Regions from separate parts of the Paenibacillus sp. J22P169 genome, predicted to be linked through region 2. Evidence: a T-box and tRNA genes for the amino acid it is inferred to sense, from the RefSeq annotation. Region 2 holds a T-box; the other holds one or more tRNA genes.

Region 1 (16,033 bases), on a different contig from region 2:
AAAGTACAAGCCGAAGAAGAGAAGTTTCATGCAATGAAAATTTTCAAATTTATTAATGACCGTGGAAAAAAGGTCAGCTTTGCTGGCATGAATACACCGGTGAATCAGTACGAATCAATTTTGGATGCATTTGAGCATGCATATCTGCATGAACAGGAAGTAACTAAACGGATTTATCACTTGTCCGACTTAGCGTTGAACGATCGAGAGCATGCGACGATGCAGTTCTTGAAATGGTTCATTGATGAGCAGGTAGAGGAAGAAGCGATGTTCGACAGTATTATTAATAAATTGAAACGCATTGATAAAGATAGCAATGCTTTCTATATGTTGGATGCTGAGTTTGCACAACGCACGTTTACCCCACCAGCTGCGGAATAATTACATATCCTTTTCATGAGACAAAAACTTACTTGTTTCGCATATTGTTGCGAGAGGTAAGTTTTTTCTGTTTGCTGACATACGGTTGTCAGGGTTAATTACGTATAGTAGAGAAAAAGGAAAGAAAGGAAGCCCTTCATGGAAAAATTAGACTTAGCTAAAACCTATAAAGCCTACTACACAGCTCCAACCAAGCCTCAGCTTGTTGAATTTGAACCTATTTCTTACGTGACAATCGTAGGAAAGGGAGATCCCAATGGTACGACCTTCGCAAACGCTACAGAAGCGCTATATACGGTCGCCTATGGTGTTAAGGGCCTTCGTAAGAAGATGGAGCAAGACTTCACAGTAGCCAAGCTGGAGGGACAGTGGTGGGTGGACGGCGATCCTAGAACTGCACTAGAGGTGCCTAGAGAGGAGTGGCACTGGAAGCTGTTGATTCGTATGCCAACGTATGTCACTGCTGAGGACGTGGAGGAAGCACGTAGAGCTGCCGCTGCCAAGAAAAAAGAGCTTAAAGTGATCTCCAATGTTGAGTATGAGTCTTTGCATGAGGGACGTTGTGTCCAGATGCTGCACGTGGGTCCGTATGCGACCGAGCCAGAAACATTGGCTCAGATGGAGCATTTTATAAAACAAAATCAGCTCAGCTATTGTGGACTTCATCATGAGATTTACTTATCCGACCCGAGGAAGACAGAGCCTGCGAAATTGAGAACGATTTTGCGATATCCGGTTCAAGCGATAGAAGTGGTGAAGGGGTGATTTTTGCTGTAAAATAGAAGATAATGTCGAGAATGGTGGGAGTGATGGCGGATGCGCATACACAAAATGGCTGCAATTGGACAAGCTGTGGTTGTCCTCGTGATCTTGATGGGTTTGTTGTATCCCGCACCTGCCGCCCACGCTTCTTGGTTAGATCGGGTCAAAGATATTTATCAATTGCCAAGCAATGTAGAGCAGATCCAGAAGGATTATGAAGCTACAAAGCAGCAATTAGAAGAACAGAAGGACAAGTTATCTGAAGCCGTCAGACAGTCTCAAGAAATAGAAGAGCGACTTTTGAGTCAGAATGAAGCACTTAAGAAGGACAACGAGCAATTGCAGGAACGCTTGAAGGCCATGGAACAAGTTGCGCTAGACAAAGATAAACGTAATCGGAAAATCACCTACATGGTCATTACGGCCGCGGCATTAGTAGTAGGCTATTTCTTGCTTGGACGCGTGTTTCGTCTCTTCGTATGGCAGAGAAGGAAGCGTGGGATGCGCTAGCAGGAAGGGTGCGAGGAGGTTCTGTTTTTGGAGATCATCTATGAAAATGCAAGCTCACAAGCCAGGATGGCTACACTGAAGCTTCTAAAGGGAGAGGCTGTGCATGTGCTGCATCCCAACCAAATTGTTGCGTTTCAAGGGAGACCAGAGCAACGTGAAGATGCACTGATGAAGCTTCCGAGTATGTATAGGAAGAAGCGTTTGATCCAGTCACGAATACTTGGTCCAGGACGCGTGCTAATGGGTTTGCCAGAAGCGTATAGTTTGGCTGTAGTGCCTGTGGAAGCCGAAGATGATCTATTGTTTGAATTTCGTCATGTGCTGTTCTATACGGAAGGTGTGACGTTTACAACGCATCTACAGAGTGTGAAGAACACGTTGATCACGCAAGATTTAGTCAAAATGCAGTTTCACGGTCCCGGTAATTTAGGTTTGCTAACAGCGGGCCCTATACATCACATCGCTTTGGATCCAGAGGAACCGCTGTACGTAGATGTTAATTGTCTTGTTGCATACCCGCGGCAGGCTAAGCTACGACTTTGTGTATACGGCAACACACTGGCTAGTCAGCATATGAATTATCACTGGGAAATCACAGGGCATGGCCAGGTGCTGATGCAGCCATGTAAGCCTGATCCCAAATTGGACGAACATATGAAATCGGATAGCTTGCTACGCCGAATAGCGAGGGAAGTGCTGCCCTTTGGCGGCGTTTTCATAAAATAATAAAAAAACTTAAAAAATAGTTGCATTTGTCTTGAATACCTGATATATTATTCCTTGTCGCCTCAGAGAAACACTTGCTGAGCGAAAGAGAAATAACCGTATGCGGAAGTGGCTCAGCGGTAGAGCATCGCCTTGCCAAGGCGAGGGTCGCGGGTTCGATCCCCGTCTTCCGCTCCAATATTTGCGCCCTTAGCTCAGCTGGATAGAGTATTTGACTACGAATCAAAAGGTCGGGAGTTCGAATCTCTCAGGGCGCGCCATTTACACTTTATCTTCACTACGGGACGTAGCTCAGCTTGGTAGAGCACCTGCTTTGGGAGCAGGGGGTCGCATGTTCAAATCGTGTCGTCCCGACCACTTAGTTATTTTTAATATGCGGGCGTAGTTTAATGGTAGAACTTCAGCCTTCCAAGCTGATCGCGCGGGTTCGATTCCCGCCGCCCGCTTAAATAAAAAGGATCACCTCCGGGTGATCTTTTTTATTTAAGTAAAGAAACCACCTTCGGGTGGTTTTTTTCGTTATATCTGCAGGAAACGTGGAGTTAAGGTGCGTGGGAACTTCGCATATCAACTTAAGGATTTACAATAGACGCATCCAAGTACTTGGGCTAAAATGGGAAAAACAGGATAAGGAGACTTGCCGTCATGAACGCTATTGAAAGTCGTATTCAGGGGTTACACCAGTTTCGCTCAGAGTTAACGGCGCCATCTGATTTGGCCGCATTCTGGGTGAGAACTTACGAAGAGGCCAATCGAACGATATCTTATACGAAGGAGCGGATTGAAGCTCCTTTCGTCTATGCGGAAGTCAATAAAATAGTATTGGAGGGAGCTGAAGGCACACCTATCCATGCTTGGTTGATGCTGCCAACCGTTGATGCATCCAGTCCTAAGAAGGTTCCATGTGTCGTAACATTCCCCGGCTACTCTGGCTCCAAGGGGAAACCCGAGGATCATGCAGCCTGGCTGCTTATGGGGTATGCGGTACTTGCAGTTGATGTTCGCGGGCAAGGTGGCGAAACAGGTAATACACTGTCACAGGATTACGGGATGACGAAAGGTTGGATCACGCAGGGGATCCTTGATGCAGAGAAGAGTTATTATCGCGCAGTTGCCATCGATTCCTTACGCGCTGTGAGCTGTGCCCTGGAGCAACCAGAAGTCGACAAGGAACGGGTATTCGTATTCGGGGGGAGCCAAGGAGGGGGACTTACTCTGCTAGTCACCGCACTCGAGAAGCGCATTCGAGCAGCCATAGCCCATGTGCCGAATCTATGTCACATGGATCTTGGCATTCTGCAATCCGTGAGTTCCCTTAGTGAGGCAGCCGGATTCGTTACTAGATTCCCAGAGCACTTACCAGACGTGCTGAAGACGCTATCCTATTTCGATATCGTAAATTTAGGGGAGCGTATCGAACAGCCTGTTCACGTGACGGTAGGCTTAAAGGATATGACCTGCTTACCGGAAACTATTTTTGCCGCCTATAATCGTATCGCATCTACCAATAAATCTATTGCGGTTTACCCATTCATGGGCCACGAGCTACCTCCTGGCACTCATACTGCAGCGCATACGTTCTTCTCGAAGTGGTAGGGAGCTGCATGTTCAGTAGGCACGGTTGGACACCCTATAATTGAAGGAGGTGCCAACAGATGGAGCAAGAGTCTTCGTTTGATGACGTATTCGAACTGATGGAAACGGCTTTTCCAATTACGGAGATTAGAAACTATGAAGGTCAACGAGCGCTACTAGCTCATCCCAATTACAGAATAGATGTAGAAAGAGATGAGCAGGGACAAATGCTTGGCTTTTTAGCGAGCTGGAACTTTAGCACGTTTCGATTTGTGGAACATATCGCCGTCAACGCTGCCATAAGAGGTGGCGGGATTGGCAAAAAGATGTTGATGACGTATATGAGCAGTGCTACAACGCCTATCGTACTTGAAGTCGAGCCTCCGAATACCTCAGATGCTACGCGGAGAATTGAATTCTATAAGCGTTGCGGATTCCATTTGAACCTATTTCCCTATGCGCAGCCTTCCCTCCGAGAAGGGCAATTGAAGCTAACTCTCAACATCATGAGTTATCCAGGTCCATTGACTGAAAAAGAGTTTAACCCCTTCAAGAACATTCTGTTCACAGAGGTTTATAAGCAGTCTGTAGGCTTGGTTTGAAGCAATGATGGTAAGACAGCTACTCTACTTGAGTAGCTGTTTTTGCGTGATTTCACTAAAAAGGAAACAATTACCACTGTGCAAAAGTTGTCAGGCTAAAACGAACTATGCTAGTCTAACATAGACAAAAAATGCCGAATCTCGGAGCATCAAAAGCTCTGGTACGGGGGACTTCTTTACTTGGGGTGAATGAATGCTCAGTTAGTCTATGGCTAATGGGGCGCACTAGGGAAACCTCTTCCCGAACCCGTCAACTAACCTCGGAGGCTTCAAGGAGGAACAACGTTTTGAAACTTTTTACAAAAAGCTTTATTTGTTCATGCGCTCTTATAGGCGCAGCCATTCCCCTGTTCGCCGCTCCATCCGCGTACGCCTCTGCGCCAGATACCTCTTCTGTGAAGGTACAGGTCAATGATGAATTAGTGAAATTCCCTGAAGTACAGCCGTTTATTGATACGGAAGGTACACTTCAGGTGCCACTACGCGTGCTGTCAGAGAAATTAGGCTATCAAGTAGGTTGGGCGAAGCAAGGCGATGAAGTCGTCGTCACACTAATGAACAAGGAGCAGGCGATTCAACTAACAACGGACGAAGAGCAAGCTGTCGTGAACAATAAGTTAGTTGAATTAGAAAGCAGTCCGACGTTGCTTAAGGGAAATACATACGTTCCTCTACGTTTCATAACAGAGACGTTTGGCTCTGCGATTGCGTGGAACGATGCGAATAAAATCGCCATCGTGGAAGAGGACGGTAAGTCCCACAAGCCAGCTTGGATTGCACCGCCACCTGCCGCCCCAGCAGTAGCAAAGGTCGTTCAGACATCCGTTTCAGCTCAAATTATTCAAGCTGCAACGACTTTTCGAGGAACACCTTACCGATGGGGAGGAACTACACCCAAGGGCTTCGATTGCTCTGGATTCGTTCGTTATGTATTCGAAGCCAAAGGAATCGAGCTGCCACGCACCTCTGTACAAATGTATGATCAAGCCGGTGCGAGAGTAACCGATTTGAAAGCCGGAGATCTAGTGTTCTTTGCTTCCAATATCGTCAATCATGTGGGCATTTATATGGGAAATAATCAATTCATTTCCGCGACAACGTCCAGTGGTGTAACAGTCGATAGCCTCGCTAGCTCCTATTGGAGCGCAAGATACGTAGGCGCGAAACGCGTGCTATAAGACGGTTACTCAATTAGGTATATGCTAGGTGATTAAGAGCGTATGTTCGCTATGTCTTTCGTAAATGAAAGCAAAGCGGCAGATGCTCTTTTTTTTGCGCGAAAATCTGCGATTTTTATCGAATTTTTGAGGATTATAGCCTATAATGAGAAAATGGTTGGAAGAAAGTAGGTGACGCGTGCGACATGCAAGTTAGTGTCTGGAAAAGCTGGTTTCATAAAATTAAAATGTCGGGTCGAACAGATCGCATGTATAACGTGGAAACAGGTCCTGCCATACCGGAAGACATTCGGGTAGTGATTAAGCAATTTTTTCATACGTATAACCATTTCAAAGGGGCAAGGCAATTCCAAACAGATACCTTTATTAAAGAAGTATTCTACGCGACGAAGCAAGATCCGAAGGATCACCGCTCCATAGATGAGATGGAAAATTATATTCAGATCAAGAATGTCAATCGGTTACGACTGAAATCGTATGTGGTTGATGAATATTTACGTATTGGTGAAAAGGTCTGTATGATTGGTGTGACACGGGAGTTTAGTAATGCGCATCGCAATCGTGTGCTTTATTTTATCGTACAGGAAGAAGGCGCTTGGCGGTTTCATCATATCGTGAGATCTCATCATGGGAAAATTATTGAGAAGTTCCAGGTGAAGGAACAGGTTGGATTTGTGGTTGGGGATGATAAGGTTGCGCTGCTCTTTCTAACACATGCAGATTCGGCGGATGCTTCCACGTATATGTTGGGAGATTATGTTCATACGGAAGGCTATCTGGAAGTGGAGCAAGAGGTAAGCGGTCAGCTCTATTATCGAATTGTTCGGATGAATCGCGTACATTAAGAAAATTAAACTGTCAGGACAACAAGCGGCATGAATAGGCTTTGCTCTGTCGAGTAACGCTTATTTGGTGTGCGTGCCGATAGAAGTAGGTAAGTGGACAGGGCGCACCTCCTTATGAAAGAATAGAATTATCATTCATTAGGTGAGGGTTATATGTTACATGCTTGGAAGGGAGGCAAAGATGGAGAAAGAACCGTTGGAGCTGCAAGCGCAGTTTTGGAAAAAGGTGAATGGTGAGCAGTTAGGGCAGCTTCTGCAAAAGATTGCCTTGAGCACGGAGCTGAAGCCTAGCCAGTTGGCTTTTGTATGTATAGGGACAGATCGTTCAACGGGCGATTCACTAGGTCCCCTTGTAGGAAGTAAGCTTGTAGAGCTAGGCTATCCACATGTCATTGGTACGCTAGCGGCACCGTGTGATGCCAGTAACTTGGCGATCCGCTTGCAGGAAATTCCACCGAATGTCGTGGTGATTGCGATAGATGCTTGTTTAGGACAAAAATTGAGTGTCGGTTTGTACCAGTTGTCGAACCAGCCGTTGGCTCCAGGAAAATCAGTTGGCAAGGTGTTGCCGCCTATTGGTGACTACACGATTGCTGCGATCGTGAATGTCGATGGACCTAGACAGTATAATGTCCTGCAAACGACTTCGTTATATCATGTGCTTCAGATGGCAGATGAGGTAGTTAGTGCAATTGCCTATGCAATTCCTTTGTAGTTGAGGGCAGCAAAGAGGAGAAAGATCGGAGTGATATGTGAGTGATAGGACCAGGTGGCCCAGGAGGGCCAGGGGGAATGGGGCGGCTTTCCGACAGGAATCGTCCCAAGGCTAAGTTGAAGGATGTGTCGATCCGAAGGATTTTGCTATTGTTCAAAAGATATTGGGGACAGCTTTTGGCCATTATCGGCCTAGCGCTGCTTGCGGCATTGATGGGGTTGATCCCGCCCTTAGTCATGAAGGAAATTATTGATACAGCTATCCCTCAGGGTCGTGTGCAGCTATTGTCCGTGATGGCGTTGCTGCTAATCGTGCTGCCTGTTTTGAGCGGAGTGCTTGGCGTGTGGCAAAACCACCTCAATACCAAAGTAACCCAAGGGGTTATTCGGGATTTAGGGCAGTCCTTGTTTATCAATTTGCAGCGACAATCGATGTCGTTCTTCACGGACGCGCGCTCAGGGGAAATTGTGCAGCGGATCACAGGCGATGTGCAATCAGTACAGAGTGTGGTTACGTCTATTGTTGTCTCCTCCATCACGCAGATCGTCATCGTCTTTACGACGATAGGCATATTGTTTGCGCTAGATTGGAAGCTGGCGATCATCTCGGTACTGATTCTCCCGCTCTTTGTGCTGCCTGTGAAAAAGGTATCCCAGGTACGGAAGGCCCTGCGGCTCGAAACGCAAAAGGTACGCTCGGAGATCACCTCGCAGCTGAATGAGAACTTTGGTATCTCGGGTGCGTTGTTAACGCGGATTTTTGGCAGAGAGAAACAGCAAGAGCTTGAATTCACGAAGATGAATCAAAAGGTCATGGATCTCGAGCTGCGCCTCAATTTAGTCGGCCGTTGGTTCGGGATGGCAACGAGCACGTTAGGGCCGTTAGGCACGGCCATTATTTATATCTATGGCGGCTACTCTGTCATTCAGGGGGATATGACCTTAGGCTCAATCGTCGCGTTTACGGCGTATTTGGGAAGGTTGTATATGCCTGTAGGGACACTGCTGAATCTGCAAGTAGAGGTCGCGACGGCGCTGGGGGTATTTCAGCGGATTTTTGAATATCAAGACATGGTGCCTGATGTCAAGGATGCCGAGGGTGCACGCCAGTTAGGATCGGTGGCCGGGCGTGTGAGCTATAAGCAGGTTTCTTTTGCTTATAAGGCAGGGGAATCGGGTAGAGTGGGGCAGAAGGCGAAGTTGGAGGATTCAGATGGAGTTGGGCAACAAAAGGCGAAACCGGTGGAGCTAGGGCAGATAGGGAAGCTGGTGGAACCAGAGGAAGCAGGGCAGAAGGGGAGGACGGTGCAGTATGCGCTGCGCGACGTCACCTTCGAAGCGCAGCCGGGTGAGATGGTCGCGCTTGTTGGACCTAGCGGCGCCGGGAAGTCGACGCTGATTGGGATGATCGCGCGGCTGTACGACCCGACTGCCGGCGTTGTCGAGGTCGACGGCGTCAACGTCCGCGACGTGGCGTTAGCGTCGCTGCGGGCGCAGATCGCGTATGTGACGCAGGAGTCTTTTCTGTTCCACGCGACGATTGGCGACAACCTGCGCTTTGCGCGGGAGGATGCTACGCGTGAGGAGATGGAGGCCGCTTGTCGGCAGGCCTACATCCACGATTTCATCGTGTCGCTTCCCGAAGGGTACGACACGATGGTCGGAGAGCGCGGCCACCGGCTCTCCGGTGGCGAGCGCCAGCGGATCGCGATTGCTCGCGCGATCCTGAAGCGCCCGCGCATCCTCATCCTCGATGAGGCGACGTCGCACTTGGACTCGGAGTCCGAGTCCTATGTGCAGGCGGCGCTCGAGGAGCTGATGCAAGGGCGCACGACGCTCGTGATCGCGCACCGGCTCTCCACGGTGCTGGCCGCCGATCACATTCTGGTGATCGAAGCGGGCAGCGTCGTGGAGCGGGGCACGCACAGCGAGCTGCTCGCACTGGAAGGGCTGTACGCGCGGCTGTACAGTACGCAGTTCGCGAAGGCTGCCGAGGAGGCAGCGAAGGGCAGCTGAGAGTAGCCGCCAGAGCGGAACGTCCTCGGCGCAGCAAATAGCGCCCGAAAAGGGCGCTAAAAGGGAGTATTGCCCACTGAATGGGCGGAATCGCAGGCAATAAGGCCCGAAAAGGGTCTTATTGCAGAGCGGAACGTCCTCGGCGCAGCAAATAGCGCCCGAAAAGGGCGCTAAAAGGGAGTATCGCCCACCGAATGGGCGGAATCGCAGGCAATAAGGCCCGAAAAGGGTCTTATTGCAGAGCGGAACGTCCTCGGCGCAGCAAATAACGCGCCAAAAGGGCGTTAAAAGCGAGTATTGCCCACTGAATCGGCATCGCAGGCAGATTGCTTGCCTGCTGACGATTAGAAAGGGATATTCCCCCAAGTCAATTGACTAAGGGGAATATCCCTTTCTTGTTAAGCTTGGAAGGGGAGAGGAGAAAGTTACTCCACCCGAACATTCGCCTGGGGAGCAGGAGCTCCTGCGGTGGGACCTACAGGGCTCCCGATCACGCCATCATCGCTATCCGCCAACGCTGTCGGATCCAGTTTGGTTCCCTCGCGCAGTAAGTAGCCGAAAAACAAAACATAATACGACACGATGATGAAGAAAACGCCAGCGGTGACGGGATCTTTTGTAAATTGAGAGAAATCAGCAGGCGTGAAGGTAGTCGTTGAACCTGTGGAAATGGCAACAGCCGCGTAGCGGTACGCGATGCGACCAAGGAAGAGAACAAGGACTGTGACTTCAACCCAGAGATGTGTGCGATAGTACCAGCCATCGCTCCGATGCTCGAAGCGGGTATGGCGAATCGCAGTTCGCCCAAGTAAGGCGCCACCGGCAAGTCCGATCAGATAGCCGATGAAATGGATGGGATGAACGAAGCCCAGGAGGAAAATGATGACCCCGAAGAGGCTGAACAAGGACAGACGAAAGGTGAGTCTGCCACGGGAAAGCTTTTGAAAGCCAATGGTGCGCTTCGCCCGTCGATAAATAAAGAAGCCAAAGATAAGAAAAGGAATCACATAATGTAATGTGTCCTGCAAGGGGGAGCACCTCCAAACCTGTCATTGTATTTCCTAATTGTAGCAAATTTGGACGGCCCATCGTGAGAAATGTTATTCCGTTTACAAAATTATGTCATACACTTAATAGTAGTTCGATAAACTTACTATTACACACTCTAAGTGCCGCAAGGAGTTGACGGTAAATGGCTATGATCACTCATGTTAATGTATGTAACACAGTTAATGAAATTTACTGTTGTCTTCGTAATAAAATCGTGAAACTGGATGCGCAGCAAAAGGAGCAATTTTGCAAAGGCTGTAAAATGTTCGCAGGTGGTGCAGTGGGTTACGAACTAGGCGTTTCCTGTGTGTGGGAGGACATGCGAACCGTCAGTAATCCGCATGTGGTCCTAGATCCAGCCCAAGAGTTTAAAGATAATCAAATTCGCCAAGTGCCGCCCGAGGGTCCGGCCTTATTTGTATATACACCCAGATGGTAAAACATATCCTATTTGATTTTGACGGGACACTTGTCGATTCCAGGGCGCTGCTAGTTAAGCTTTACAATGAAATGGCCATACAACATCGTTTCCGTCCCATCCGCGAACAGGACTTGGGGCCATTACGCTCGATGTCAATTTCTGAACGTGTGGATCGCTTAGGAGTACCTGTGCTCCAAATTCCTAAACTGATGGTGGCAGGGCGGCAGCTGTACCACGAGAATATTCGATCACTGCAGATCGTACCCGGTATGAAAGAGGTTATTGCGAAGCTTTCCACACAAGGCGTCAAGAGTTCGATTCTTTCTTCCAATTCAGAAGCGAATATTCGGCTATTTCTGCGAAAAAATAAGCTGGAGGGTGCATTTAAGGAGATCATTTCAGCGAAGCATATTTTTGGCAAGCATCACTCGATTCGTAAAGTGATGAAGCAGTGGGGAACCACGCCTACGCGCATGATTTATGTTGGCGATGAATTACGGGATATTGAATCCTGCAAGAAATTAGGTGTGCCTATCGTAGCTGTGACATGGGGATATGATTCTCCGCAACTGCTGCACAGTGGAAATCCGGACTATATGGCCAACACACCTGGGGAGCTATACCGAACGCTAATGAGCCTAAGTTGAGGGTCAGCGAGATTAGATAGGCAGGAGCCGCCACAGGAGGACTGGGGGGGCTTTTTATGTTGGTCAAAAGGGTTAATACGCAGAATTAGCAGTTATCCTTTCTTTTCAAGTAAAATAAGAGAGCAAGGCTAAAGGAAGGGAATGGAGGGATAGCATGCTATTTTATTCAATAATTCTTGTGATTACAGCGGTCGATCAACTGTCTAAGTTTTGGATACGCTCCGTAATGACGGTGGGTGAATCCATGCCCTTTTATAAAGATATAATCTCATTTACGTATTATCAAAATAGCGGGGCAGCAGGCAGTTCGCTGCAGGGATGGGCCCCTATACTCGGCGTTCTTGCCTTTCTAATTGTCGGAGGAATTTGGTGGTATCGTAGACATGGTGGGCTCCCAGGGACGTTAAAACAAAGCGCAGCTGCACTCCTTGTTGGTGGGGCAATTGGAAACGGAATTGAACGACTGCTATTCGGGAAGGTCACGGATTTCATCGTCATTCACTCCGGAAATGGGATAATGAATCTTGCGGATATTGCGATTAATTTGGGTGTTGTGCTGTATGTAGTGGACATGCTTGTTTCGCAGAGAAGCAAATGGAAGAGAAATGGGAATAATCCGCAAATTTCGTAGGTATTTAAGCTCACTAAAATTAGAGCGTGTATAGATCTAAAGAACTATTTGTGGTATCCTTCAAATAGGAATACGTCATTGGAGGGATGGTCACATGAAAGCGGACCGACAAATACTTGTTGATGAGTTTTTTGTGATGATTCGAAAGTTGAACCGCACGGGATCCGATATTATGCATGTGAGGGAATTTTTCTGGCGATCCTCTGAAATTCGTGGATTTGTCCCGCCAACTGTGGAGTTTATGACGGTTCTCAAAGCGTATAATGCGGTGCTGTTTCACGAGTTTCGCAAATCACTAGTGCCTAATACAAGCATGCATATCTTAGCCAATGTTCATATGGAAGCGGGAGAAGCACTGGTTAGCTTGGGGATCACGACGTTAGAAGATCTCGAATTAGCGGTTAAAGGCAGGATATTAACCAAAGCATAATGAGTAGTCATGAATAAGTGCAATCATGCAGATGTCGGTATAGAGAAGTTGTTCTCATAGTGTAAAAAAAAGCCCAAGCGAAGAAGCAAGTCGCTTGGGCTTTATTCTTGATATTAGTCCTTCTTCTGCTGAAGGGCTGCGAGCAGCTTGTCTGCGAGTGAGTTCCCAACTCCGGCAGAATCGGAGAACTGCTCGATCAGCTGGCGGTTGGCTTTGGCTGTAGCCTTGCGTCCACCACCTTTAGAATCGCCGTCGATTTTCTCAACTACATTGCAGGGACGGCATTGAAAATATTTGCCTGCTTTACCCGTGTGTATTTCCATCTTCTTATGGCACTGAGGGCATCGGTGGTTCGTTAATTGCCCATCAGCTTCACGTTTGTAGGAGCATTCCCGACTGGAGCATACCAGATAACGTCCTCGTTTGCCTTTGACTTCCTGAAGGAACTCGCCGCAATCGGGGCATTTGCTGCCGGTCAAATTATGCGGTTTATACGCTGCGGAGCTGCGTTTCACCTCGTCAACCAGTTCGGCAGCTTTCTTGCGAATGCCGCTGAGAAAAGCTTCCATGCTTCCTTTGCCTTTGGAGATGCGTTCAAGTTCCTGCTCCCAGCGTGCTGTAAGCTCGGGAGAACGCAGCTCCTCGGAAGCGAGCTCAATGAGCTGTGTACCCTTGCCGGTAGGGATGAGCAAGGAGCCTTGGCGCTCAATCGTGTCGGAGGACACAAGCTTCTCGATGATATCTGCGCGAGTCGCAGGTGTGCCAAGACCGAACCTCTCCATCTGCGATAGCAAGGAAGCCTCGTTATGGCGAGAAGGCGGCTTCGTTTGGCGGCTAACTTGGCGAACATTGCGAGCGGTAACGGCGTCTTTCTCAGATGCTTGTGGAAGCAGCTGCCCTGTATCTTCCTCGGATTCATTGTCTTCCCGATCAGGATCGGTGAAATCGGTGGCACCATACACATCTTTCCAGCCCGCTTGTTTCACGACTTTGCCTGAAGCATAGAGCTTCTCCCCAGCGATTTCGATCGTTAACTTCGTTTCATCGTAGCGGCAAGGTCCGCTGAATAGGGCTAAGAATCGGCGAAGAATCAGATCGTAGAGTCTTCGTTCATCTGCGCTTAATGTAGCTAGTGAGATCGCCTCACCCGTCGGAATAATCGCATGATGGTCGCTGACTTTCGTATCGTCGACGATTCGTTTTGTGATCGTCAGTGGTTTACGGATAAAAGGTGCCGCAAGCGCCGCATAAGGGCCGATAGCAGCCCCTTTCAAACGGCCGAGCAAGGTCGGTACCATATCTGAAGTCAGATAGCGCGAATCGGTTCGCGGATAGGTGACTAGCTTATATTGCTCATAAAGCCGTTGCAGAACATTCGACGTCTGTTTGGCAGAGAAGCCGAATTTGCGGTTCGCGTCGCGCTGCAGCTCCGTTAAATCATAAGCGAGCGGATGCGGAATCTGCTTCTCGGTCTTACTTACCTGCACGATGCGGCCGCTCTGGCCTTGCAGCTTTGCTTTCAAGGCATCAGCGCGCTCGCTGTCAAATATGCGCGAGTCGCCGGTTTTCGGGTCCCGCCACTGGGCGCGGAAGGACCCGAGCTCGGCTTCGATCAACCAGTAGTCGACGGACCGGAAATCCCGGATTTCCGCCTCACGGTTGATCATCATAGCCAGCGTGGGCGTCTGCACTCGCCCAGCGGATAACGACGCGCCGAACTTACTGGTCAGCGCGCGGGTTACGTTGAGGCCGATGAGCCAATCGGCCTCGGAACGGCAGACGGCTGCTTGATACAGCCGGTTGTAGTCAGTGCCAGGCTTCAGCTGCGCAAAGCCTTCGCGAATCGCCTGATCCGTCTGCGACGAGATCCAAAGCCGTTTGAACGGCTTCTTCCAGCGGATCAGCTCCATAATCCAGCGCGCGACGAGCTCGCCTTCGCGCCCCGCATCGGTTGCGATGACCAGCTCCGAGAGGTCACCCCGGCGGCTGAGGTGTTCGATAGCACGAAACTGCTGCGAGGTTTCTTTCATTACTTTGAGCTTCATTTTGCCAGGGATAATGGGCAGATCTTCAAGGTTCCATGTCTTGTACTTGGGATCGTAATCATCAGGTTCAGCGAGCGTAACAAGATGACCGAGCGCCCAGGTGACGACATATTTGGAGCCCTCAAAATGGTGTTTCTGCTTCTGATTACAGCCCAGCACACGAGCAATTTCTTTGGCTACACTTGGTTTTTCGGTAAGAACTAGAATTTTCATTGGGCTAATTACCTCTTTTCTACATACAAAATAGCATAAGCGAAAGGGATCTACTTTTCAAACGGATGAATTTTCGAAATATTCGTACTTTTATGCTAGAAATCAGCGAAATTTGTCTGTTTTCGTCCTAATATAAGGTATAATGGAGATATATAGTCTAAAAGGGGGGAAACCTCGATGGGTCACATGTTTTCTCTTTTTTCCAATCATACCATTAAAACAAGACTGCAACTCTGGATAAGCGCAATCATTGTGGTGCTGGCTTTTTCGATCATTGTTCCTTTTTACTTTATAGAGAAGGGAAATCGGTTAGAGGAGGCTGGGGTTCAACTCAAGCAAGTGATTGCTTTGCAGAGTTTATATATTGAACGTTGGAATCAGGAAAAACTGGATGCAATTAAACGGTTTGCACTTTCAGATAATGCCAAGTTCCATCGCATCGGCGATTTGAAACGGGAATTTCAAGACTATGCGAAGGTGAACTCGGAATTTTATTCGATTACCTTTGTTGAGCCGGATGGCTATATTCGAGGTGATTCGAATCAATTTTATGTGGGTGATCGTCAATATTACACGCATGGCAAGGATAAGAAGAGCTTCGTTTCGGGTGTCGTGATGTCCAAAGAAAATGGAGCACCTGTGATTACCTTCTCATCCCCCGTACTAGGTGATCATGGTGAATTCAAAGGGATTGTACTTGGTATTATCACACTTGAAATGTTGAATAAATTGATGGCTCAGCTTAGCTTCGGGGATACGGGTGAAGTCTATGTGCTTGATGGACAAGGCAATATTGTAACAGCCTCCAACCGTGCGGAGAATCATACGATTACACAACGTGTAGCATCGGAAATTTATCAACGTGCTGTGACGAATAGTACTGATCATAGTGCGTATATTGGCTTCCGAGGTGAGAGCGTGTATGGTCAATACAGATGGTCTCAAGAGAAAAATTGGCTGGTTGTCGGGGAAATTACTCAGAAGGAAATTTTTCAAAAGTTAAATGAATTAAGCATGACGATTATTTTCATTTCGTTGATTGCACTTCTTCTCAGTGTTGCGGCTGCGGTGATGATTGCCTCCAAGATCGAGAGGCCGATTCGATATTTGCTTCGTGCTACGAAGATCATTCAGAAGGGGAATTACGATTACCAGATCAATGCGGATAAAATAAGAAAAGCCCCCGTGGAGCTGCGTCAATTAGTGGTTACGTTTAATCTCATGTCCGATCGTTTGAAATCGAACATTTCGTTATTGGAGCATTCCGCATGGATGGATCAATTGACT
Region 2 (16,033 bases):
CATGTGCTTTTTTTCTACATCATTTTGGTAGGGGGTTACATCTAATCCTACAATTGCTGATGGTGGTGTGGATGGTACTTGTGTGGGAATGGGTAACTCGGTGATGCGGGGAGTTGCTTTAAGTGTGATTTCACTTGTTGCCGTTGGTGGAACAGTGGGACTTGCCATATTCGATTCATTGCCATCACAGCCTATTAATAAAGTGAAAATTGTTAATTGACAAACCATAAGACGATAAGTGACTTTCTTCAATGTAATTTCACTCCTACATGAACTAGTTTCATTCCTCAAGATTAGACGTATACAAAAAATGGAAAGTTGCGAATACGTATTTAATTAGCTGCTCCCATATCATTTCATCCACAATCCGACACTAATATGACCTCGAGTATTGTAAACTAAGAGAATGATAGCAACCGCTTACAGGGTGGGGTGGAGTGTAAGTTGAACTTTTTCAGACAAATGTCTTACTTCAAAAAGCTGCTGTTTTCTTATATTGCTGTTATTTTGGTGCCTACAGTGATTTTAAGTGGTGTGTATTTTTACTATTACTCAGATCAAGTCAAGGAAGGTCTGAAGTCAGAATCTCAGACTAATTTGCAGTCATATTCAAGTCTGATTCAAGCCATAACTTCGGAGATGGATCGCGCATCGCTTCAGTTTTCTTTCATTCCTCAGCTTTCTCAAATCTTAAAAGATCCACATTACAATGCTTACGATTACCTTTTGTTACAGAACACGATGCAAACTTCGATTTCGTCTAACACGCTGTTTCACTCGGTGTATTTATATACCAAGATTAATAGCAGAGTCCTAACGACGGGTGAAGGTATTTATCCGATCAATGATTTCTATGATAAAGCCATTATAGACGCGGCCTCAGCGAATGAGAATGTAGCACAGTGGCATGCCATTCGTTCTCTGCGATCAGGAGAAGAAGTAATTACCTTTAGTAGACGAGTGCCAACTGCCTCCAAAGAGTCTCTAGGCATTTTCATTTTTAATATTCGTAAAGATGTTTTTTTTGAGACAGTACAAATGATTCAAAAGAATGAGAAGCTACCGATTCTCGTTATGGATGGTTCCCAAAGGATTGTGTACCCTCGTACGAATTCGATGACAAAGAAACTAGAAAGCTACGTTGCAAATGGTGACCTTGATTCACAAGCGTGGAGAGAAGTTCAATTAAATGGCAGCCAGTATATATGGAGCTCAATGAAATCCCCCATGCTAGGTTGGACTTTTATTCGCCTGGTCCCCATGGAAGATTACAATAAGCTGATGAACAAGAAACTGCTAACTGTGCTGCTTGTCATTGTAACCGTAACATTGGTGTTCACAGTCATCTCCTACTTACTTTCTTTAATGATGTATATCCCCTACAAACGCATTGTTTCTGCGATCAAGGATCGGTTGAAAACAATCGAATCTTCGGATAGAAGCAATGATTTCGATGATGTGGAAAACGCACTCCATCAAATACTAACGGAACATGCTCAGATTAGTGCTGCCGTGCAACAGAATCAGCCGATCATTAGAGAGCGATGGGTGAATGCGATTTTAAACAGTTTAATACATACGGATCACGATTTGTCGGCCGAATATATGAGAGAAACAGGGATTGATTTCAGTAGATCTCATTTCATGGACTTGACTGTGATTATGGATTTGCGCTCACATTCAGAGATGGAAAGAAATAAGATCAGGTTAGTTATTTTTTCGATGATTGAAAATGCGTTCTCACTTGATTTTGGCATTGCGGGGACCATACTGGATGGTGACAGTTTTGGCTTTATTATGAATACCAACCATGCCATTATAGATAATGAATTCCGTCAAGTTCTCAAACAGATCAGCTTCCCGTTAATAGATCTTGCGCAATCAGAACTTCATATTAATTTGCAATTTATATATGGTTCTCTACATAGTTCATTGAAAGAATTGAGTCTGAAACGAACTTCAGCCAAGAATTTACGCTACAATGCCCTTATTAATGAGGTGGATGTCGTGATAATGGAAGATCTCAAGCAAACAGATGCGGTTGGCTACCCTTCCCAGTACGTACATCTCCTATTGATAAGTATACGATCAGGAGATCAGAAGAAAGCACGTGAGGTGGTTGCGCAGCTATTCCAATCCTATGTGTATCCGACTAAATCATCCCACGATAAGCTAGTGGAAATGTTAATTATGCTGTTAAGCGTCATTGTCCATGAATTAAGACAAGAAGATGAGCACTTTCATGAATCTCCAGAAGGAACCTTGCTTCAATTAGATGACGCTCACAGTAAACAGGAGTTAGAGACACTATTCATTAGTTTCATTAGCAGACTGGCTGAAAGTCAACAAACAGGAATGGATGAGAATAGAAACGTTCATATCGTACGTGCGCTTGATTATATCAAAGTGAATTATCAGAACAACATCTCAATAAGTGATATTGCTGATTACTTACAGATTAGTCCCAGTTATTTAAGCAGGATTTTTAAAAGCGAGAAAGGGAAGTCTCCATTAGAATATTTAACGGAATATCGCATGGAAAGAGGGAAAGTTTATTTGGCAGACAATAAATTATCCCTTCAGGAGATTAGTACACTAATCGGCTATAATGATGCACACAGCTTTATTCGTTATTTCAAAAAATATGCAGGAACCACACCAGGTGACTACCGGAATCAAATGATGAAACGTTTATGAACTTCATGTTTATTATCTGAACCAAATGAATAGATGGTTCAAACATCATACAGAAACGGCAAAAGATGACCGTTTCTTTTTTTTGTTCATCGTGCTAATAATGGAAGCGTATACAGGGAAGCGAGGGCTGGAGAATGGCATCCACACCAACAAGAAGATCTTGGAAAAAAACATTTCATAAAACCAAATATTATTATTTGCTTCTTATGCCGGGGATCTTGTATTTCATTATTTTTAAGTACATTCCCATGGGCGGCGTCATCATGGCATTCAAGGATTATAAGGTTTCCACAGGCATTTGGGGAAGTGAATGGATAGGTCTAAAATGGTTCGACATGCTGTTTCAACGGGCCGATTTCTGGCAAGTTTTAAGAAACACCATTCTGATTTCCTTTTATAAAATTACGTTTAATTTTCCTGCGCCAATCGTACTAGCCATTCTGATCAATGAAGTAAGAAACCTTGTATTTAAAAGAAGTGTTCAGACAATCATCTATTTCCCTCATTTTGTTTCTTGGATTGTCATCGGCGGGATCCTTGTTACGGTACTATCTCCTTCAAGCGGTCTGATTTCGGCACTTGGATTTGAACAATCGCCATTAGTCGTTCCCGAGCATTTCCGCAGCATGCTTGTACTTTCACAAATGTGGAAGGAAACAGGTTGGGGAACTGTGATTTATTTAGCGGCTATCATCGGCATTGATCCAGGACTGTATGAATCAGCCAAAATTGACGGTGCTAATCGTTTCAAGCAAATCGTACATATAACGCTTCCGGGTATTTCTCAGACGATCGTTTTACTGTTGATCTTAAGAATGGGATTCATCTTAAGCGCGGGGTTCGACCAAGTATACATCTTACTCACACCTCTGGTCATTGGAGTTGGCGATATTCTGGACACCTATGTGTACCGGATCGCTTTCAGTAACGGACGCTACTCCTTGGCAGCCGCTGCTGGCCTGTTCCAGTCCCTAGTAGGACTCCTCATGATCATCTTTACCAATTGGGTTGTGAAGCGACTGGGAAAAGAGGGGTTATGGTAATCGTGGAATTAACTAACCTATTCTACAACGGGCTAAAGGAGGATTAATATGCATTCGCTTATAAAAAAAGGTGGGACTTTTCAACTTCTAAACGGCTTATTATTACTCCTGTTTTCATTAGCCACCTTGTATCCGTTATGGTATGAAATCTCGTTATCCTTTTCGTCTGCGGATGAGGTTACGAAGGGGGGAGCATTTCTTTGGCCCCAGGAATTCACGCTGGATTCTTACCGAACACTTGTGAGTACAAACATGATTTGGCGCACGTATTTGAATACAGCATTCGTTACAATTGTCGGTACAATTCTAAGTGTATTGCTTACTGCTTCAACCGCTTACCCGTTAACGAAGTCTATTGTACCAGGTAGGAAATGGCTGATTTTTGGTATTTTATTTACCATGCTGTTTAGCGGAGGCGTTATTCCTACTTATCTGGTTGTTAAGCAGCTCGGGTTATTAAATTCACTATGGTCGTTGATCTTGCCAGGCATGATTTCTGCATATAATACGCTCGTCATGATGAGCTTCTTTCAGACCATTCCGCTGGAGATTGAAGAATCAGCAGAGATGGATGGTGCAAATCCGTTGCACATTTTTGTGAGACTCATTCTGCCACTGTCCATGCCAGTTATCGCAACGATATCACTATGGATTGCCGTGGCGCAGTGGAACGAGTTTTTTACGGCGCTGCTGTATATCAACGAGAGGGCAAGCTACACCTTATCACTATTGCTGAGAGATTTGATAAGCGGTCAGGACTATGCGCGTTTCACAGGTGAAATATCCAATACATCAACAGAATCTGTCATTGGTGCAACAATTGTGGCGACGATTCTACCTATATTGTGTGTATATCCATTCCTACAGAAGTACTTTGTGCAAGGCGTCATGATCGGTTCTATCAAAGGATAATGTCATGCTTGAAAGAAGCATGTTGTTATAAGCTTTATCATAAAAAAGGAGGGTTTCTATGTCACCGAAAAAAATAGGACGTACCGTTCTCTGTTGTTCCTGCGCGCTAAGCATGGTGTTCATTGCCGCTGGTTGCACAGGAACGGGGAACGACGCCGAAGGGAAGAAGTCCAGTGGAGGACCTGTTACTTACAATATGTTCCGAAATGCGGCATATATTGTGGGTTATCCAGATGATGGAGGACCCTACAAACAGACGATTCTAGATGCTGCAGCAAAAGCAGGGAATACGGATATTGATTATAAGATCAGTATTTCTGGTGGAGCCGAATATTTCACGAAGTTGAATGTACTCTCAGCATCCGATAATCTTCCAGATTACTTCTCCGTGGATATCCCAACGATGATTAAATATGCAGATGAGGGGCTTATCCTTCCGTTGGATGATCTGCTGAAGAAGAACGCACCTAATTTGACAAAGCTTCAGAATCAAAGCGAACTCGAGGCACTCAGATATAAAGGGAAAATTTGGGCGATATTTCCGGGGTATCGTCCGGAGGCATTCAATGGGCCATCTGTAGTTGGATACAATATCAGAACGGATTGGCTAGATGCGGTTGGTTTGAAAATGCCGGATAATTTGGATGAGCTTCATACTGTCCTGAAAGCGTTTACGGATGGAGATCCCGATAAAAATGGCAAAAAGGATACAGTCGGTCTCACGATTGCGAAAACAGACACTTCAGGCCGGCAGGAGATATTCAGCAATATCTTTGGCGCTTTCGGGATTCAACCAACCTTCTGGTTGGAGAAGAACGGCAAACTGCAGAAGGGATTTACTTTACCTGAAACCAAGGAAGCTTTGAAGGTGCTGCGCGATTGGTATAAAGAAGGTATTATTGATCCGGATTTCCCTGTAAATGAAGCGAAACAAGTGGACGAAAAGGTGGCCAACTCCAAGGTTGGTGTGTGGTTAGGCAGCGCATTAGATGTTAACCCTACTACGCCGCGTGCCTCAGCTCTCGCAAAGACAAATCCGGCGGGGAAAATTGGCTTTTTACCACCACCTGCTGGGCCGAAAGGTCTGCGCGGAGGGGCTGAGACTGCTCCTGGTTATGGTGATTTACGCTCGATCTCAGCGAAAGCGAAGGATCCGGATCGGTTAGTCAAACTAATTGATTGGTCAGCTGATCAAAGTGATAATGGTGGCTTTGCGCTCGTCACATACGGGAAGGAAGGCGAGCATTACACGTATGACAAGGCAACGAACATTCTGACACAGAAGGCTAACATTCTTGATTTATATAAGCTTGGATTAGGTAATCCCGTTCGATTTGTTCAAGTGGTTGACCGTCGATGGGTGCCATCTGAAGATGCGCGCAAGGCTATTAGTGTGAGTAATCAATATATTACGAAGAATGCGTACTGGAAAACAACGCCAACCATGTTTGATTATCCAGATTTGGAATCAAAGCTTTGGCCGGAATATGCGTTGAAAATCATACTTGGACAATTGCCAGTTGAAGCATGGGATGAATTCGTGAAGAAGTATTACGAGCAAGGCGGAAAAGCCATTGAAGATGAAGTAAATAAGACGTGGAAGGCAGAAAAGTCAGGAAAATAGTGCTGGCGATTTCAATCAAACCTTTGAAATGATGTTGTGTTGGGAGTGAAATTGTAGTCATGAGCAAAAAGAGAAATGGTCAGCCCAATGTTATCGTTTTTTTCACAGATCAACAGCGCTGGGATACGACAGGCGTTCATGGTAATCCATTAGATTTAACGCCTAACTTCGATAGAATGGCAAGCTTCGGTACACATATCTATAACTCATTTACTTGCCAGCCAGTATGCGGACCAGCGCGTTCTTGTTTGCAGACGGGGAAATATGCTACCACAACGGGCTGCGTCACGAATTTCAATCCATTGCCAGAGGATGCTAGAACTTTAGGCCATTATTTTAAAGATGCGGGCTATGAAACTGCCTATATCGGAAAGTGGCATTTGGCAGGTGAGGAGCCTGTACCAGAGGCGAAGAGGGGCGGATATACGCACTGGCTTGCTGCTGAACTGCTCGAGTTTTCTTCGGACTCCTATCATACAGTCTTGTATGACAATGATAATCAGGCTGTTAAGCTTCCTGGCTATCGTGTAGATGCTCAAACAGATGCTGCGATTCGATTCATTGATCGTCATCAGGAAGACCCGTTCTTTATGTTCCTTTCCTATATTGAGCCGCATCATCAAAATCATATCGACGACTATCCAGCACCGGATGGATATCGAGAACGCTATGCAGGAAGGTGGATTCCTCCGGATTTAGCTGCGCTCGGGGGCTCAGCTGCTCAGCATTTAGGCGGCTACTTCGGAATGGTACGCCGGTTGGATGAAGCGCTTGGCAGGCTTCAAGACAGCTTGAAGAGTCTCGATTTAAGCGAGAATACGGTTATCCTTTTTAGCTCGGACCATGCCTGTCATTTCAAGACACGGAACAATGAGTATAAGCGTTCCTGTCATGAGAGTTCTATTCGCGTACCGACAGCTTTCAGCGGACCTGGATTTGATGGAGGCGGTCGTATTCAAGCCATGGTTAGCTTGATTGATCTTCCGCCAACCTTGTTGGATGCTGCGGGAATTCCTATCCCTGCGCATATGCAGGGTAGATCTATCCTGCCATTGTTGCACGGTGGTAAACCGAATTGGCCGACGGAAGTATTCGTGCAAATCAGTGAGACTCAAGTGGGAAGAGCTATTCGCACGAAGCGGTGGAAATATAGTGTCTACGCACCGGATAAAAACCCTGTAAGTGATACGGGCTCTGATGTCTATGTGGAACAATTCCTGTATGATTTGCTAGCAGATCCGCATGAGCTTACTAATCTAGCAGGGTATGAATCACACAAAGAAGTATCCTCCGTTTTAAGGAAACGATTGATTGAACGGATGGTCGAAACAGGGGAGGAGCCACCGAAGATACTGCCTGCAGCATCCATCGCGAGTGGTCAGCGAATCGTTCACAGCCACGAGTGCAAGCTTTAAGCAATGACTTGTAAAGGAAAGATGGGCTTGACATTCCCCGAAATCCCTTGTAAGATATTGAAAAATTCATAACGAAATATTGATGAATGGGACAGTAATTCCTAACAGACAGTCACAGCGAGCCGGGTCAGTGTAAGCCGGTACGGATGTTACGAGTGAAACGGACCCAGGAAATGGTTTGCTGAACGTTAGTAGGCAAATCCGGTCTGTCGACCGTTACGAAATAGAGGGGTTAAATCATAGGTTTAACACTTAGAGTGGTACCGCGGGAATCTTCAGCTCTCGTCTCTTTTATAGAGACGGGGGCTTTTTATATGTTCAGAAAAAGATAGGAGTGGAAAACATGTTGAATTATAAGCTTCATTTTGCTGAAAAAATATCATCGTTACTTGGTCGTTTCGAACCACAGGAGCTTGCTGCGCTGATGGAGTACCCAACGAATCCCGATAAAGGCGATCTATCTTTACCCTGTTTTCGACTGAGCAAAGGGCTTAGCAAACCACCGAAAGACATTGCTAATGAGTTGAAGATGCTGCTGCAAGATGAGGAAATTGACTATATGGAAGCCGTTTCGGGGTATTTGAATATTTTTCTGAAGAAGCACCGTTGGGCAGAATCCCTTATTTATCACATTAGTCAAGCTGGGAATCAATATGGGACTCAGAATTTGGGGCAGGGCAAGACGGTTGTGATTGACTACTCCTCTCCGAATATCGCGAAACCATTTCATGTTGGTCATTTGAGATCCACCGTGATCGGAAATGCGTTATATCAGATTCATTCCTTTCTTGGCTACACATGTGTAGGCATCAATCATTTAGGCGATTGGGGGACACAGTTCGGGAAACTGATTGTCGCCTACCAGCTATGGGGAAGTAAGGAGGCAGTAGATAACGGAGCAATCGATGAGCTTCTCCATCTTTATGTGAAATTCCATAAGGAAGTTGAAAAGGATCCTACTTTAGAAGATCAGGCACGTGCTTGGTTTACGAAAATGGAGCAAGGTGATCAAGAAGCACTTACGTTGTGGCAGTGGTTCATTGACATCAGCATCGCTGAATTTCAAAAGATCTATAAGTTATTAGGCGTTCAATTTGACGCATATCAAGGTGAAAGTTTCTACAATGATAAGATGGAACCGGTCATTCAGGCGTTAAAAGAGAAGCAACTTTTGGAAGAAGATGAGGGTGCCTTGTTAGTCAGGTTGGATGACTTTGGCATGGCGCCAGCATTGATGCTGAAAAAGGATGGCAGCTCCCTGTATCACACGCGCGATCTAACAGCTGCCATTTACAGAGCGGAGAAATATGACTTTGCTAAATTAATTTATGTGACGGATTATGCTCAAAATCTTCATTTTCAGCAATGGTTTAAGGTCGTTGAATTAATGGGTTATGCGTGGGCTTCCAAGCTGGAACATGTGGCATTTGGTCGTGTGAGTATTGAAGGGGGAGGCTTGTCGACACGTAAAGGTAATGTGATTAAATTAGAAAAAGTGTTGGAGCAAGCCGTCCAGAAAATAAAGGATGTCATCGAAGCGAGAAATCCAGGTTTGCCGAACAAAGAAGCTGTTGCTGAGCAAGTGGGGATTGGGGCCGTCATTTTCAACGATTTGAGCGCCAATCGAATCAAAGATATAGATTTTTCGTGGGAAGAAGCACTTAACTTTGATGGTGAAACGGGGCCATATGTCCAGTACACGTATGCAAGAACATGCAGTGTGTTGAAAAAAGCGCAACAAGGGAATAGTCATGGCATACAAACTTCTGAGTTGGATGGTACGTTTTTGCAAGATAAAGAAGCCGTTGCGGTTATTAAAATGCTCTATCTATTCACAGAACGAATTGAGCAAGCCATGGTAAAGCTGGAGCCTTCGATCATCTCCCGTTATCTCATTGATCTCGCGCAAGCGTTCAACCGCTTTTATCACACGAGTTACATTCTTGTGGAGGACAAACAATTGCGCGAAGCACGTCTGGCACTAGTCACTAGCGTACAAACTACTTTGCGAAATGGATTAAAGCTGATTGGGCTGCAAGCGCCAAATGAAATCTAATCAGGTTAGCAATTGGTAAAAATCCTCATTCATGAGAGATTTTCTAAGGGGGAATACTACGGGCAATACAAGGTTTGACGCTTAAGGAGCTGGTTTGTCGTGACGAAGCGCATGGCAGCGATGGTTTCAACACTATTATTGGCTAGCGGATGCGTAGGCAGCTCGTTGACGCCAAAAGATACAGGTATGGAAGACAAGCAGAATCCACCTCTTGTTCAGACTGCCTCACCTCCGATTCCGCAATTTCATTCTACTGCGAAGAAAGAGACACAATCTCACATCTCTAAAGTTACGCTAGGTGCAGTCGGAGATATCCTCATCCATGATAAGGTTTATCTAGACGCCAAGCAGAAGGACGGGACGTATAACTTTAAACCTATTTTTGAAAAGGTGAAGAAGCTGCTACAAGCGCCGGATATCCTTGTTGCTAATCAAGAAACGATGATAGGCGGCAAGGAACTGAGGCTTTCCAGTTATCCCACCTTTAACAGCCCTCATGAAATAGGTGATGCGCTGAAATTTGCAGGCGTAGACGTTGTTACGATTGCCAATAATCATGCCCTGGACCGAGGCGAAAAGGTGATTCAAAGTGCGCTCACCTACTGGGACACCCTTGGGATTCCTTATACAGGTGCATTTAAATCTCAAAATGACCGCGACAACCTAAGGACGCTTACGAAAAATGAGATTACGTTCTCCTTCTTAAGTTACACCTATGGGACGAATGGGATTTCAACGCCAATAGGTAAACCCTTTCTGGTTAATCGGATCGATGATTTGCAAATTCGTTATGATGTGGAGCATGCGAAACCAGTGTCAGATGTCATTGTCGTAGCTCTACATTGGGGGAACGAATATCAGCGGCTGCCAGATAGGAATCAAACCAATCTTGCGCATAAGCTAGCGGATATGGGTGTTGATATCATCATTGGGAATCATCCTCATGTCCTGCAGCCACCTGCCTGGGTAGAAGGGAAGAATGGACATCGAACCTTTGTGGTCTATTCGCTGGGCAACTTCCTATCTGCTCAAGTCAATTTGTATAAGCAAGTAGGTGGCATGGCGACCATCGAAGTCGTGAAAACAACAAAAAATAACGTCAAGAAGATCGAGCTAACCAATCCCAGCTTTCTCCCCACGTACACGTATAGTCAAAAAGGTAAACAATTTCAAATTATTTCAATGGATAAATTAACAGATGATCAGCTCACGAGAGCTGGTTCTAACTACCAAATGATAACCAAACATATGAAAATGTATATGCCCGAGCTTCACATTATTTCATCAGAATGAATACCCAAAAACACCGCACCTGATCAACAGGGCGGTGTTTGTTTTATGGTTGAGCCCGATTAGACTTCATCTAGTTTCGATTCTTTAGCGAGATTCAGCTTCAACGAAGCATTCTTCGCAGCTAATTCCTTAGCTAAATCTTTTTGTAGCCGTTCGCTTGTTTTGATTTCTTCGTTTAGCTTATTCACACGTGACATTTTGCTGCTCAAATCATTGTGTGACTGGCTTAATTTCATATCACGTTGAACCTGTTTTATCTTCGCTTGGGCTCTTTCTTTCTTTTTCTTCTCGTTGACACTTCTGATTTCAAGATCAGCTATGTCTTTCTTTAACTGACTAACAATTGTTTTCGTAAAACTAATGGCCATTCTAACACCCCGTATCCATTTCATGTAGCTGAGACATCATTCTACTATAAAAGGCTGCGTTATGCGAGAAGTGACCCTATGATTTTCATTCATTATGCTATTTCCAACCTTTTGCGACGATGGTTTGTTTTTTGCGCTGAAAAAGCCTTTTAAATAAGCTGACTTGCTTTTTGCGACGGAGAGTCAGTCGAACACCTTCGATCAGCAGCAAAGACCTTAATGAATCGCGGCGATTAAGCGTGTGTAATCGTTTAATAAACTGCTCGTCCATGTCGATCATCCTCCTAAGTGTTTACACATATGTGCGAGAACTTACTCTGTAAGGCTAATTCTATTATAGATTCTTTTGGTGAAAATATTTGTCAAAACGTCGTTGCGTTTCACGCTAGTTTTGTCGAAGCACTTGTCACGTCAGGATCCGCTGCTTAGCGGCTTTTTCTATTCAACTGTGGGTTGAATCCAACTTGAAGTTCAAATGACAGGTTATTGTTTGTTACTCCGGATATCCATAAAATAAGAGTAACGAAGGAGGGGGTTATCCAGATGAAGGACACGTTAGCAAGAAATATAAATAGATATCGCAAAGAAAAGGGGCTCACGCAAGAAGAACTTGCACAACGGCTCGGGCTTACTTTCCAAGCGGTTTCCAAATGGGAAAATGCGCAGACGATGCCCGACATCTCTATATTACCTAGCTTGTCTTCCGCATTAGGGATAAATATCGACAAGCTGTTAGGCTACGTTTCGCAAGATAAACCTATTTCGATTTATGAGGAAGAGTACCGAACGCCAGACTATTACTGGGGATTTGAGCCCAACTCGGCGTGCTATGAGGTTCTACGTCTAATGCCCCCAACTCAACATTTGAAGTTGTTAGATTTGGGCTGCGGCGAGGGGAAAGATGCCGTCTTCTTCGCGCGAAATGGGTATGATGTGACAGCTATTGATATTTCGGATGCGGGTATTGAAAAAACGAAAAGGCTTGCGGATCAGGTCGGTGTATCCGTGAAAGCTACGAAAGCCGATATTCAGGATTATCGGTTGGATACACACTATGACATTCTATTTTCAAGCGGTGTGTTGCACTATATAAAGCCTGAATATCGCAATGACATTTTTAAGAATTACAAAAAATACACGAATACCAACGGACTTCATGTGTTTAACGTTTTTGTTCATAAACCATTCATAGCGCCACCTCCGGAAAATGAACCCAATGCATTTAAGTGGCATTCAGGTGAATTATTGACGCATTATCAGGATTGGCTGATTAAGGAAAGTTCCGAAATCGTATTTGACTGTCATTCGTCAGGCATTCCACATCAACATGCGATGAGTACATTGATTGGCCAAAAACAAGCTTACTGAATCTTATGAATTAACAAAAAAGAGATGCTGAACAGCATCTTTTTTTTATTGAATGTCGTTCAATTCAGCTGTTTGAAAAGGTTCTTCATTAAAAGAAAAGAATTTTTTAACAAATAGGTTTACATTCTCCAACTTTCAGCATATAGTTAAAACACGGTGTTTCCTTTGGTAAACTTTTTGTCCCACTGGAAACTTTATTTTCACCCAAAAAGTTTCCCTAGGTAAAAACTATTGTAAACAAGCAATTTAAAATAGGAGGTCAAAGCGATGTTTCAGAAATCAGATAAAAAGCTATCTAGGCGTAATCTCTTGAAGCTTGGAACGACAGGAGCCTTTGCTGTTATAGGGAGTGCGTTGTTAAATCCTTCCTCATTATTCGGCAAGCCACCAGTTGCACTAGCACAAGATAAGCATGATATTCACCATGCCATGAAAGAACAATTACATGAAGGAATGAAGCATGGCTATGTCCCAGGCACAGAAGTGACGGAAGGGTTTAAAGCAGCGCAGCATGCCCTTACTGCTTTTGATTACGGCAAAGTAAGTAAGCTGCCTGACGGTAGAACGCTTAGAGAATATGAGATCTCAGCTTTTGAAGCCAATGTCGAGATTGCCAAAGGAATCAAGTTTCCCGGATGGACATTCAATGGAACGATCCCTGGTCCAACCATCCGTTGTACAGAAGGGGACGTACTCCGTGTGAAGTTTACGAATGGAACGATGCATCCGCACTCCATTCATTTCCATGGCATGCATCCGACCAATATGGACGGACTGGAAGCTGTTCTCTCAGGAGATTCATTTATTTATGAATTTGAAGCCAAACCAGCTGGCATGCATGTTTATCATTGCCATGTTGCGCCACTTGCAAGGCATATTCACAAAGGGCTTTATGGGAATTTCATCATTGATCCGAAAAAGCCAAGAGCAGCAGCCAAAGAGTTCAACATGCTCATGAATGGTTATGATCTGGACCTCGACGGGGAAAACGAGATTTACACTGTGAATGGTTATGCGTTTGCTTATCAGCAAGAACCGATTAAAGTGAAAGCTGGGGAGCTTGTTCGTATATATTTAAGCAATTTGACGGAATTCGATTTAATTAATTCATTTCATTTGCACGCGAATTTCTTCAATTATTACGCAACGGGAGCAGATCCTGAAGCTCGACCTGCGTATACCGATACCATAATGCAGTGTCAAGGCGAACGCGGGATTCTAGAAATTGTTTTTCCTTCACCAGGACGATACATGTTTCATGCACATCAAAGCGAATTCGCAGAACTGGGTTGGATGGGATTCTTCATTGCTGAATGAGAAGGGAGGCGGCGTAAATAATGAGCATCAATGATCAAACCAATATGAAATCTTCATCATCGAAATGGAAAGCTGTTCTGTGGGGCCTTCTTCCACTCATCTTGTTATTAGCCATCATTACAACTATAGTTAAAGTAGGTACAGGAGTTGAGAATGAGCCCGCTGCTCCAATCGAAGTTTTAAATGTTGAGAAGATCACTTTAAATGATGAGGGTATACAAGTAAAAGTATTAAACTCGGGTCCAGAAGAGATCACCATTGCGCAAGTTGTTGTTGATGGCGCCTTTTGGAATGCCACATTTACACCAAGCGACACGCTAAAAAGATTCGAACGAGGTATGGTTCATATTCCTTATCCTTGGGTTCAAGGTGATCCGCATGAAGTGAAATTTATCACCTCCAATGGTCTGATCTTCGTGGGTGAAGTCGCAGCTGCGGCAGCAACTCCTGAACCCAACGGGAAGTTATTTTGGCAATATGCGTTGATTGGGTTCTATGTTGGGGTTATTCCTGTAGGACTCGGCCTATTGTGGTATCCATTTCTTCGCAGATTCTCAGTAAGAGGCATGCATGCCATTCTTGCCTTAACCATAGGGTTATTGTTCTTCTTAGTCATTGATACCTTCGGCGAAGGCTTTGAGATGGCTGCTGAAGCGCCTGGCGTTTTTCAAGGATCAGGGTTAGTCTGGTTTGGAGCGCTGCTGAGCTGTCTCTTCTTAATTGCGGTAGATCAGTCGAACGAGCGTAAACTTAGCCATGAATCTTATGCAGGTAAACGAGTAGCGAACAAAATTGCGACTGGTATTGGGCTTCACAATTTTGGTGAAGGTCTTGCTATAGGCTCTGCCTTTGCAGTAGGGGAGTCAGCGCTAGGTACCTTCCTTATCATTGGTTTCACCCTTCACAACATTACAGAAGGTGTAGGGATTGCATCACCTTTACTGAAGGATCGTCCAACTTGGCAGACATTTGTCAAATTAGCATTGATCGCTGGTGGTCCTGCGATTATTGGTACTTGGGCTGGAGGATTCATATTTAACGATACCTTAGCAGCACTCTTCTTCGGAATTGGCGCAGGTGCGATTCTACAGGTCATTTATGTCATTTCGAAAATGATTCTTAGAGAATCTGAGAAGAAGGGTCTATCTCCTGTATCATGGTTAAACTTCAGTGGACTTACAGCAGGGATATTGATCATGTATGTGACAGCATTAATGGTGAAATTTTAAAAAAATCTATATAAGATGAAAGGCAGGTGATTCGTATGTTATCAGGTATTGGCGTACCGGGTCTTATTGTGATCGTAGGTGTTGCATTACTCTTATTCGGTCCAACGAAGCTTCCGCAATTAGGTCGTGCTTTCGGCACAACGATCAAGGAATTTAGACAAGGAACGAAGGGCTTGCTAGAAGATGAGGATACGAAGGATAAAAAGACGGATAAGTAATGGATTTGGTGGTTATCAAAAGGTATGCTTCTTGCATGCCTTTTTTTGTTAGGATAGGACATATCCTTGAAAATGAATTGCGGATGGAGCAACGAGATGAAATCATTAGAACAATATTGGAATGAAACGTATCAAAGACTTGACGTTAAACCTACATACGATAACTGGTTGGACAAATATTGGGAGGAGTACCTATCAAAATATAGCAGCAATGCGCTTATTGTTGATCTAGGCTGTGGTGTCGGTAATAATACCCAATACTTATTCGATCACGGCTTGTCTCCGATTGCCTGTGATATTTCTGAAGAGGCTATTAAGAAATTGAAAGCATTTCTGCCTGACATTCAAACGCTCTGTTTGGATATGACCACTGGACTTCCTTTCGAGAAAGGGACCGTACAAGTGCTGATCGCTGATTTAAGTATTCATTATTTCGATGAGGTCACAACCCATGAAATCATTCGAGATCTCCATAACGTGCTTAAGCAAGACG

Evidence for each region. A T-box is a leader RNA that pairs with one kind of tRNA and senses whether it is charged. The one in region 2 lies ahead of argS (arginine--tRNA ligase), so its partner is inferred to be a tRNA-Arg.
Region 1: it encodes a tRNA-Arg, which carries the amino acid that the T-box ahead of argS (arginine--tRNA ligase) is inferred to sense. The anticodon was not compared.

Annotation. Positions count from the first base shown of each region.
Region 1 is NZ_JCAUAO010000003.1:1,535-17,567, forward strand. It holds gene AC58QG_RS17870 (ferritin) at 1-381, shown strand, start outside; gene AC58QG_RS17875 (GyrI-like domain-containing protein) at 520-1,146, shown strand; gene AC58QG_RS17880 (SH3 domain-containing protein) at 1,198-1,653, shown strand; gene AC58QG_RS17885 (AIM24 family protein) at 1,681-2,379, shown strand; tRNA gene AC58QG_RS17890 (tRNA-Gly) at 2,482-2,556, shown strand; tRNA gene AC58QG_RS17895 (tRNA-Arg) at 2,563-2,639, shown strand; tRNA gene AC58QG_RS17900 (tRNA-Pro) at 2,660-2,736, shown strand; tRNA gene AC58QG_RS17905 (tRNA-Gly) at 2,755-2,825, shown strand; gene AC58QG_RS17910 (acetylxylan esterase) at 3,025-3,975, shown strand; gene AC58QG_RS17915 (GNAT family N-acetyltransferase) at 4,035-4,556, shown strand; cyclic di-AMP (ydaO/yuaA leader) riboswitch at 4,679-4,840, shown strand; gene AC58QG_RS17920 (C40 family peptidase) at 4,844-5,734, shown strand; gene AC58QG_RS17925 (hypothetical protein) at 5,920-6,579, shown strand; gene yyaC (spore protease YyaC) at 6,761-7,294, shown strand; gene AC58QG_RS17935 (ABC transporter ATP-binding protein) at 7,372-9,309, shown strand; gene AC58QG_RS17940 (CcdC protein domain-containing protein) at 9,735-10,337, opposite strand; gene AC58QG_RS17945 (hypothetical protein) at 10,502-10,798, shown strand; gene AC58QG_RS17950 (HAD-IA family hydrolase) at 10,792-11,427, shown strand; gene lspA (signal peptidase II) at 11,582-12,058, shown strand; gene AC58QG_RS17960 (hypothetical protein) at 12,153-12,488, shown strand; gene AC58QG_RS17965 (DNA topoisomerase III) at 12,602-14,746, opposite strand; gene AC58QG_RS17970 (sensor domain-containing diguanylate cyclase) at 14,924-16,033, shown strand, end outside.
Region 2 is NZ_JCAUAO010000001.1:1,325,036-1,341,068, reverse strand. It holds gene AC58QG_RS06245 (hypothetical protein) at 1-252, opposite strand, end outside; gene AC58QG_RS06240 (helix-turn-helix domain-containing protein) at 445-2,697, shown strand; gene AC58QG_RS06235 (ABC transporter permease) at 2,832-3,740, shown strand; gene AC58QG_RS06230 (carbohydrate ABC transporter permease) at 3,789-4,652, shown strand; gene AC58QG_RS06225 (type 2 periplasmic-binding domain-containing protein) at 4,711-6,276, shown strand; gene AC58QG_RS06220 (sulfatase family protein) at 6,336-7,691, shown strand; T-box leader at 7,765-7,984, shown strand; gene argS (arginine--tRNA ligase) at 8,038-9,747, shown strand; gene AC58QG_RS06210 (CapA family protein) at 9,847-11,040, shown strand; gene AC58QG_RS06205 (hypothetical protein) at 11,100-11,432, opposite strand; gene AC58QG_RS06200 (hypothetical protein) at 11,506-11,679, opposite strand; gene AC58QG_RS06195 (helix-turn-helix domain-containing protein) at 11,952-12,776, shown strand; gene AC58QG_RS06190 (multicopper oxidase domain-containing protein) at 13,044-14,093, shown strand; gene AC58QG_RS06185 (ZIP family metal transporter) at 14,114-15,322, shown strand; gene AC58QG_RS06180 (twin-arginine translocase TatA/TatE family subunit) at 15,358-15,540, shown strand; gene AC58QG_RS06175 (class I SAM-dependent methyltransferase) at 15,637-16,033, shown strand, end outside.